One region of the Lysobacter panacisoli genome, then DNA from elsewhere that is predicted to be linked to it. Evidence: predicted binding sites of a transcription regulator. Region 1 holds the regulator's gene; each other region holds the start of a gene.
The links. The regulator FliA, encoded in region 1, starts transcription of late flagellar genes. The targets are predictions, from matches to a motif close to TAAAGTTTNNCNNNCNNNGGCCGATAA.
Positions count from the first base shown of each region.

Region 2: motA (flagellar motor stator protein MotA) is a predicted target of FliA. The motif match lies at 1,369-1,395, and genes of this name have one in related genera.
Region 3: FOF45_RS10770 (HDOD domain-containing protein) is a predicted target of FliA. The motif match lies at 1,506-1,532, and genes of this name have one in related genera.

Region 1 covers NZ_VLNU01000001.1:2,161,473-2,164,716, reverse strand. The annotation lists gene flhF (flagellar biosynthesis GTPase FlhF) at 1-869, shown strand, start outside; gene FOF45_RS10160 (MinD/ParA family protein) at 853-1,746, shown strand; gene FOF45_RS10155 (RNA polymerase sigma factor FliA) at 1,743-2,516, shown strand; gene cheY (chemotaxis response regulator CheY) at 2,712-3,104, shown strand; gene FOF45_RS10145 (protein phosphatase CheZ) at 3,101-3,244, shown strand, end outside.
Region 2 covers NZ_VLNU01000001.1:865,557-868,800, reverse strand. The annotation lists gene FOF45_RS04335 (GlsB/YeaQ/YmgE family stress response membrane protein) at 1-192, opposite strand, end outside; gene FOF45_RS04330 (phytochelatin synthase family protein) at 482-1,219, opposite strand; gene motA (flagellar motor stator protein MotA) at 1,420-2,274, shown strand; gene motB (flagellar motor protein MotB) at 2,278-3,243, shown strand.
Region 3 covers NZ_VLNU01000001.1:2,297,876-2,301,119, reverse strand. The annotation lists gene FOF45_RS10775 (saccharopine dehydrogenase family protein) at 1-364, shown strand, start outside; gene FOF45_RS10770 (HDOD domain-containing protein) at 390-1,472, opposite strand; gene FOF45_RS10765 (peptide chain release factor 3) at 1,712-3,244, shown strand, end outside.

The DNA.
Region 1 (3,244 bases):
GCCTGCGCGGTTCGCCGGCGCGCGCGGCCGCGTTCGACGCGCTGATGAACTACGGCTGCGACGAAAACCTGGCGCAGACCATCGCCGGCCGCATCGACGCCCGCCTCGACCCGTCGCAGGTGCGCGAGCCGATGCTGGCCGAACTGGCGCGCGCGCTCAGCGTGGTGCGCAGCGAGCCGATCGACGACGGCGGCGTGATCGCCCTGGTCGGTCCGACCGGCGCCGGCAAGACCACCACGGCGGCCAAGCTCGCCGCGCGCTTCGCCCAGCGCCACCGCGCCCGCGACGTGGCCCTGGTCACCACCGACACCGAGCGCCCCGGCGCGACCGAACAACTGCACATCCTCGGCCGCCGCCTCGGCGTGACCGTGTGCGAGGCCAACGGTCCGGAAGCGCTGAACGACGCCCTGGACCAGCTCGCGGACTACCCGCTGGTGCTGGTCGATACCGCCGGCCACGGTCTGCGCGACCGCGCCCTGCTGGGCCAGATCCTCTGGCTGCGCGCGGCCAAGCGGGTGCGCAGCCTGCTGGTGCTGCCGGCCAATACCCAGGCCCACGACCTGGGCGAAGTGATCCGCCGCTATCGCCCGGCCTCGCCCGAGGGCGTGGTGCTGACCAAGCTCGACGAGACCGGCCGCCTCGGCTCGGCCCTGTCGGTGATGGTCCAGCACGGCCTCAGCCTGGCCTACACCACCGACGGGCAACAGGTTCCGCACGATCTCGCCGCCGCCGACGCGACCGCGTTGGTGAAGACACTGGAGAAAGTGCGACGTGCTGCCGATAACCCTCTCGGGTCTCTGGACGCGCGTCCAGTGAGTCCGCGTTCCCTGACCCTCCCCACCGAGGACCGCCATGCCTTCGCCAGCTGATCTGAACGCCTCCGCTTCCAACAGCGCGCGCGCGCCCGTGCGCGTCATCGCCGTGGCCAGTGGCAAGGGTGGGGTCGGCAAGACCTCGGTCTCGGTGAACCTCGCGATGGCCCTGGTCCACGCCGGCCAGCGCACGTTGCTGCTGGACACCGACCTCGGACTGGCCAACGTCGACGTGATGCTCGGCCTGTCGCCGCAGTTCACCCTCGCCGACGTCTTCGCCGGCCGCTGCGAACTGCAGGACACGCTGCTCGAAGGTCCGCGCGGCCTCTGGGTGGTGCCGGCCGCCTCGGGCAAGCGCCACATGACCGAACTGCTGCCGCAGCAGCACATCGGCCTGGTCCACGCCTTCTGCCAGCTCGACCTGCCGCTGGACGCGATGGTGGTCGACAACGCCGCCGGCATCTCCGACAGCGTGCTGACCTTCTGCCAGGCGGCGCAGGACGTGATCGTCGTGGTCTGCGACGAACCGGCCTCGGTCACCGACGCCTACGCACTGATCAAGGTGCTCAGCCGCGAGCGCGGCGTGACCCGCGTGCAGGTGCTGGCCAACCAGGTCAACAACGCCATCGAGGGCAAGCAGCTGTTCGAGAAGCTCGAACGCGTCAGCGCGCGCTTCCTCGACGTGACCCTGCACTACCTCGGCGCGGTCCCGCGCGACGAATGGCTGCGCCGCGCGATCCAGCGCCAGGAAGCCGTCGTCGAAGCGTTCCCCGGCTGCCCGTCGGCGCTGGCCTTCCGCGACATCGCGCGCCGCGCCAACAGCTGGCAATCGCCGGCCGGTCCACGCGGCGGCGTCGAGTTCTTCATGGAGCGCCTGGTCGCGCACGGCGGTGCGGCACACGCCAACGATCCGCTACGGAGCGCCGTCGCATGAACGCCGCCGCCGCGCAGTACCGCGCCACCCAGCGCGCCACCGACAACTGCAACGCCACCGAAGTCGTCGAGCGTCATGGCGAACTGGTGCGCCGCATCGCCCACCACCTGGCCGCGCGCCTGCCGGCGAGCGTGGAGATCGACGACCTGATCCAGGCCGGCATGCTCGGCCTGATCGACGCGGCGCGCAATTTCCAGGCCGACCAGGGCGCCGCGTTCGAGACCTACGCATCGATCCGCATCCGTGGCGCGATGATCGACGAGATCCGTCGCGGCGACTGGGTGCCGCGTTCGGTGCACCGCCGCTATCGCGACGTCGTCGCCGCCACGCGCGAAGTCGAACAGCGCACCGGCCGCGCTGCGACTGCGCAGGAAGTCGCCGGCGCGCTGAACGTGCCGCTGGACGAATACCACCGCATGCTCGAAGACGCCGCGCGCGGCCAGCTGATCAGCCTGGAAGCGCACCTGGACGAGCACGACGGCGAGCCGCACCTGGCCCACCACTCCGGTGCGACGCCCGCGCGCGAGTTCGAGCACGTTGCGTTCCGCGAAGCGCTCGGCGATGCGATCTCCGGCCTGCCCGAACGCGAACAGCTGGTGCTGTCGCTGTACTACGAGCAGGAAATGAACCTGCGCGAGATCGGCGCGGTGCTGTCGGTGAGCGAATCGCGCGTGTGCCAGATCCACGGCCAGGCGATGTTGCGCCTGCGCTCGCGACTGGGCGAATGGCGCGGGACGCACGACGAAGACGACGACGAGCATGGGTATTGAGCTTTCGTTTCTCCCTCTCCCCTTGCGGGAGAGGGACAGGCCGCCGAAGGCGGCCAGGGAGAGGGGTGCGATCGTCGCGGCGCTTCGCGCTACCCCTCTTCCGGCGCTGCGCGCCGCCTTCTCCCGCAAGGGGAGAAGGAAACGCTCGGCGCTCCACTGATCACAAACTCCATATCGCAGCAAAGGCAAGCCCACATGGACAAGAACCTCCGCATCCTCATCGTCGACGACTTCTCGACCATGCGCCGCATCGTCAAGAACCTGCTGAACGACCTGGGCTTCCACAACACCGCCGAAGCCGACGACGGCAGCACCGCGCTGGTCGAACTGAAGAAGGCGCCGTACGACCTGGTCGTCACCGACTGGAACATGCCCGGCATGCCCGGCATCGACCTGCTCAAGGCGATCCGCGCCGACGCCTCGCTGGCGAAGATCCCGGTGCTGATGGTCACCGCCGAAGCCAAGCGCGAGCAGATCATCGAAGCCGCGCAGGCCGGTGTGAACGGCTACGTCATCAAGCCCTTCACCGCCGCCACGCTGGAAGACAAGCTCAACAAGGTGTTCGAGCGCCTGGGAGCGGCCGCGTGATCGACGCGCCTGCTCCGCAGGATCGTCAGGCCGTGATCGCACGCCTGCACGCCGCACTGTGGGCGCTGGAGCACGACGACGTCGCCGGCTGGCGCAGCAATGTCGACGCGCTGATCCAGTGGCGCAGCCAGCCGCTGGTG
Region 2 (3,244 bases), 1.3 Mb from region 1:
AGTGATCAGGAAGCCAATCCAGCCGCTGCCGAACACCAGGCCCACCTTCGGCAGTGCCCAGCCACCGAGGAAGCCGCCAACGATGCCCACCACGATGTTGAGCACGATGCCCATCGAGGCGTCCCGACGCATCAACATGCTCGCCAGCCAACCCGCAACACCACCCACCACCAGATAGATCAAGAAATTCACGGCAACCACATCCTCTGTTACGCCCCGAGGGGCCGACGACGATGCCTCCATGCGGATCGGCCTGCATGGCCGGGACGAGAGGCAGCGCAGCCTGCAGCATCTTCGCCGTAAGAAGGACCCGCAAGGTTCAAAGTACGCGGCAAGAATTGTTCGCCTTGACGCCCGACATCACGGAAGGCAGATGAGGACAATCGGGCCGTCGTGAGGCTGCTGAGCAGCAGAAGGCCGAGGCTGCCGATCAATGACTCGCGCCAGATTGTCCAGATCCGCAGCAGAGTGCCGCGTGCTGTCACCGACGCGCGGGCTCGCCAGCAAGGGGGTCCGCTGCGACCGTGACGTACCCGCGAGTGCGCGTGGTCTGTTCATTGACCGGCGCGTTCATCGCTTCCCACAGCGTATCGATCGTCACCCATACGTGCGGGTAGCGGTGTGCCGCGACGTCCAGGATCAGGACGCGATCGCTGTCCGCGTCGTAGGCGGCGACGGGCGAGATGTGGCCCATGCGCTTCTGCCCCAGCAGTTCCCGTTCGTAGTTGACCAGCAGCAGATCGCCCTCGCGGTGCAGGTTCGACGACACCGCGCGACGGAACCCGTCGATATCGGTGGAAGAGGCATGCACGACCGTCGCATGGACGCCATGTGCACGCAGAAGATCTCCGAACTCGCGCAGCGACATGCCGACGAAACTGACCTTGAGTGGATCCAGTTCCACGTCCGCATCCGCGAACAGGCTCTCCTGATCCAACGATGCGCCCGACGCATTGAGCGCGACCAGCGCGCTCGCTACGCCGCAGTACGCGCGACGCGTCTGCGCGACGAAGTTTGTCCGCAATGCATCGTAATCGGCATCGGCGTCGCTTTCCGCGAGCAGGCGTCGCCCCGCGGGCGTGTCGAGCGCGATCAGGTGCGAGGGCAGGGGTTCTAGGGCGAGGGGCGGCGTGCGCAGGTAGCGGTGCCAGATCGAGCCGCCGACCGTCAACGCGGCGAAGGCGAGGATGAACGCGACGACCACCACGATTCGCTTCATGTCGATCCTGTGGGACGGTCCAGACGCTCCCCCGGTCCCCGGTATCCGCCGGGGCCGGGGCAGCCTCCGCTCCCTGGGTGCAGGCAAGAGATCGCAGCGGACATGACGCCGCGGTGAAACAGCTGAACGAAGACGCTGGCCACGTGCGCTCAATGTTCCGCCGGTCGCGCCGATAACCCTGTCGTATATCGGGACCCCACATGTTCATCATCATCGGTTTCATCGTCGTGCTTGGCAGCGTGCTGGGCGGCTTCGTTCTTTCCCACGGAAAGATCGGCGCGCTGTGGCAACCGTACGAGCTGCTCATCATCGGCGGTGCCGCGTTCGGCGCGTTCCTGGTCGCCAATCCGATGAAGGTGGTGAAGGCCTGCGCTTCGGGCGTCCCGAAGCTGCTCAAGGGTTCGCACTACAAGAAGAGCGATTACGTCGACATCCTCGCGATGCTGTACGACGTGCTGAACAAGGCGCGCCGCGAAGGGATGATGGGCATCGAGCGGGACGTCGACGATCCCGCATCGAGCGAGCTGTTCTCGCGCTATCCCAAGCTCCAGGCCGACAAGCATCTGATGGAATTCACTACCGACTGCCTGCGCCTGATGGTCAGCGGCAACTTCGAGCCGCACGAACTCGAACAGGTCCTGGAAGTCGAACTGGAGACGCACAGCAAGGAGGCCAGCGAGCCGGCGCATGCGCTGCAGGTGCTCGCCGATTCGCTGCCGGGCTTCGGAATCGTCGCGGCCGTGCTTGGCATTGTGATTACGATGGCCTCGATCGGTGGCGAAGCGGCGGAGATCGGAAAGCACGTCGCCGGCGCGCTGGTCGGCACCTTCCTCGGCATCTTGCTCGGTTATGGCTTCGTCGGTCCGCTCGCGGCGGCGTTGCATCACCACGCACAGGAAGAAGCCAAGGCGTTCGAGATCATCAAGATGGCGCTGGTGTCGAGCCTGCGCGGCTATTCGCCGAGCGTCGCGGTGGAATTCGCGCGCAAGCTGCTGTTCTCCGACATGCGGCCGGCCTTCAGCGACCTCGACGCGCACCTGCGCGCCAAGCGCTGACCCATGACCACCGCGAAGGATCGCCCGATCATCATCCTGCGACGCATCAAGCGCGTCGCGGGCGGCCATCACGGTGGCGCGTGGAAGGTGGCGTACGCGGACTTCGTCACGGCGATGATGGCGTTCTTCCTGGTGATGTGGCTCGTCGGCGTCGCCGACAAGCAGCAGCGCGCGGCGATCTCCGAGTACTTCAAGAATCCCAGCGCAGTGCCGGGTCGCTCGCTCAAGCCCGCGCCCGGTGCGAACGGCCCCGGTGGCGCGGCCGACCGGCTGATTCCCACCACCAGCGCCGTCGCCGTCGCCGGCGGCCACGGCGCCGAGTTCGGCGCGCGCGAGCCGATGCGCATCACGCCGCAGGCCGCAAAACAGGCGGCGCGCGAGGAAGAGGCGCGCCGGCTCGAAGCGCTCAAGCGCACACTCGAGGAAGCGGTGGAACGCAGCCAGGCGCTGGCGCCATTCAAGGACCAGTTGCTGATCGACCTCACGCCGGAGGGTTTGCGCATCCAGATCGTCGACCACCTCAACCGGCCGATGTTCGACCTCGCCAGTGCGCGCCTGAAGGACTACGCACACACGCTGCTCGGCGAACTGGGCAAGCTGCTCAACGACGGCCACCATCGCATCGCGTTGAGCGGCCACACCGACGAGATTCCGTTCCACGCGGCCGGCGGTTACGGCAACTGGGAACTCTCCGCCGAACGCGCCAACGCCGCGCGTCGCGCGCTGGTCGAGGGCGGACTGGAAGAAGCGCAGGTCTCGCGCGTGGTCGGTCTGGCCGCGTCGGTGCCGTTCGACAAGAAGGATCCGCGTGCCGCGATCAACCGCCGCATCAGCATCGTGGTGATCAATACCGAACTCGACGCGCCGGTGGAGCCCGAACGCATTCCTCGCGCACCGGCGCCGGGTTCGTTGCCGGTCGAGCCGGTGCGCATCGCCGCCGAGCCCGACGACGCGATGCCGCACGGCTAGC
Region 3 (3,244 bases), 140 kb from region 1:
GATCGTTTCGATCGCCCGGCACCTGCGTGCCGAGAACGTGCGTTCGTACATGAACCAGACGCCGCTGCGCGACCTGCGCGATCCGGGCACGCCGGCGCCGGTCGCGTCGGACGAACACGGCCGCTCCGCGCAGACCTTCGTGCTCGACGTGCAGGTGCAGCGCAACGGCCAACAGCGCGGCGCGCGCGTGCAGGGACGCGATATCTACGCGGTCAGCGCGCCGTTGATCGTGGAAGCGATGGAGCGCGTGGTGGCAGGCGGCGAGGGTGCGCCGGGCGCGCGTTCGGCCGGCGAAGCGTTCGACGCGCGGCAGTTCCTGTCGTCGCTGGCGCCGGACGCGTTCTCGCTCCAGGTCGAAGCGTGAGGCGTCCGGCGATGCGGGCGATCGATCAGGCCGCTTCCTGCGCGGCCGGTTCGACCATGTCGCGCCACTGCGCCAGGCGTTCGTGCACGCCGACGTTGCGCAGGTAGGCCTCGTCCACCGGCGTACCGGCGACCAGCGACGACGCGACGTGCACGGCACCGGCGACCCAGAAACCGCCGGAGCGTCGGCGGCCCGGGCGATGCTGGAAGGCGACGCCTTCGACGATCGGCATCGGCAGGCCCCACAGACCGAGCAGGTATGCGCCGGCTTCGGCGTAGTGCGGGCCGATCGAACCTTCCGAACCGTCCGACACGCCCGGCAGCAGGCGACCGACTTCGGCGAGCAGACCGGCCGTGGCGGCGAGTTCGGCGCTCGGGCCGGCGAGCAGGCGACGCGCCAGGCGCGAGGTGCGCAGCGCGCGGTCCTGGATCGCCTCGCGCTCCTTGCCGGCGAGCTGGGTCGGACCGAAGGCCTCGCTGGCCAGCACGAGCCGCAGCAGCGTCTGGTGGCCAAGGCGGGTGACCGCGGCGCGGATGTCGGTGATCTCGCGACCGCCGGAGAAGTACGCCGAATTGCACAGGCGCAGCACCTTGGCGACGATCGCCGGGTCCTGCGAGAGCATCTGCGCGATCGCCGCGTTGCTCGCGTCCGGATCGCGCAGCAGGCGGCTCAGTTCGAGGTACAGGCGCGGCGGCGGCGGCAGCGAGCCGACGCGGCCGACGGTCTGCTTGAGCTCATCGTTGCCCAGCACCTGGCGCAGCTCGGCCACGCTGTCGATGGCTTCGATCAGCTCACCTGCGTCGAGCGGTCGCGAGAGCAGGCGGTGCGCGCAGTCCAGGCCCTGCAGCATGCCGCTGTCCTGGTCCTGGTCGAGCAGCAGGATGCGTACGGCCTGCGGATGCAGCGCCGCGACCTGCGACAGCAGCACCGGGCCGGGCACTACGCCCAGGCGCAGGCCGCACAGGAAGACGTCGACCGGCTCGCCGGGCGACAGGGCGGAATCGGGCTCGGACAGCCAGCGCACGTCCCAGTCCAGGTCGAAATAGGACAGCGACTCTTCGAACTCACCGGCGCGGCCGGCATCCTCACCCACAATGACAATGCGCACACCGCCCCCTGCAAGACCGGACATTCAGGGCAGGTAGCGGCCGCGAACGCCGACCCTTTAGGGGCAATCGGCAGGCGAACCCCGAACTGCCAACTCGCGCACATTTCCGGTCCGGGCACCGCGACCGGGGCCGCCTCCGAGGGCCGGGCCGGCCGGGTTTCCCGGGCCGCGTATAATCCCGGGCCATTCCCGCCATCCATTCCGCGCACCGGCCCCCGGCCCGTTCGCGCCCGCCGTCCATGTCCGACGTTTCCCTCGAAGCCGCCCGCCGCCGCACGTTCGCGATCATCTCGCACCCCGACGCGGGCAAGACCACGCTCACCGAAAAGCTGCTGCTGTTCGGCGGTGCGATCCAGATGGCCGGCTCGGTCAAGGGTCGCAAGGCCGCGCGCCACGCGACGTCCGACTGGATGGCGCTGGAAAAGGAGCGCGGCATCTCGGTGACCAGCTCGGTGATGCAGTTCCCCTACGAGGGCCGCATCGTCAACCTGCTCGACACCCCCGGCCACGCCGACTTCGGCGAGGACACCTACCGCGTGCTGACCGCGGTCGATTCGGCGCTGATGGTCATCGACGTGGCCAAGGGCGTCGAGGAACGCACGATCAAGCTGATGGAGGTGTGCCGCCTGCGCGACACGCCGATCATGACCTTCATCAACAAGCTCGACCGCGAGGGCAAGAACCCGATCGACCTGCTGGACGAAGTGGAGAGCGTGCTGAAGATCCAGTGCGCGCCGATCACCTGGCCGATCGGCATGGGCCAGCGCCTGAAGGGCGTGGTCCACCTGGTCACTGGCGAGGTGCACCTGTACGAACAGGGCCGCAACTTCACCCGCCAGGACTCGACCATCTTCGCCTCGATCGACGATCCGGCGCTGGAGGCGCGCATCGGCACGCAGATGCTGCAGGAACTGCGCGACGAGCTGGAACTGGTGGAAGGCGCCTCGCATCCGTTCGATCTCGCCAAGTACCTCGCCGGCGAACAGACGCCGGTGTTCTTCGGTTCGGCCGTGAACAACTTCGGCGTGCAGCTGCTGCTCGACTTCTTCGTCGAGAACGCGCCCTCGCCCCGGCCGCGCGCGACGACCTCGCGCGAAGTCGCCGCGTACGAGCCCAAGCTGACCGGCTTCGTGTTCAAGATCCAGGCCAACATGGATCCGCAGCACCGCGACCGCGTGGCATTCATGCGCGTGTGTTCGGGCCAGTTCAGCGCGGGCATGAAGGCCTTCCACGTGCGCACCGGCAAGGAAGTGAAGCTGGCCAACGCGCTGACCTTCATGGCCAGCGATCGCGAGATCGCCGAGAGCGCGTGGCCGGGCGACGTCATCGGCATCCACAACCACGGCACCATCTCCATCGGCGACAGCTTCACCGAGGGCGAGTCGCTGGGCTTCACCGGCATCCCGAACTTCGCCCCGGAACTGTTCCGCCGCGCGCGCCTGCGCGATCCGCTCAAGCTCAAGCAGCTGCAGAAGGGCCTGGCCCAGCTGTCGGAGGAAGGCGCGACGCAGTTCTTCCGCCCGCTGATGAGCAACGACCTGATCCTTGGCGCGGTCGGCGTGCTGCAGTTCGACGTGGTCGCCTACCGCCTGAAGGACGAGTACGGCGTGGACGCCAGCTTCGAGCAGGTCAGCGTCGCCACGGCGCGCTGGATCCGCTGCGACAACGAGAAGAAGCTGGAGGAGTTCCGCGACAAGAACGCGATGAACCTCTCGCTCGACGCGGCCGGCGAGCTGGTCTACCTGGCGCCGACGCGCGTGAACCTCCAGCTG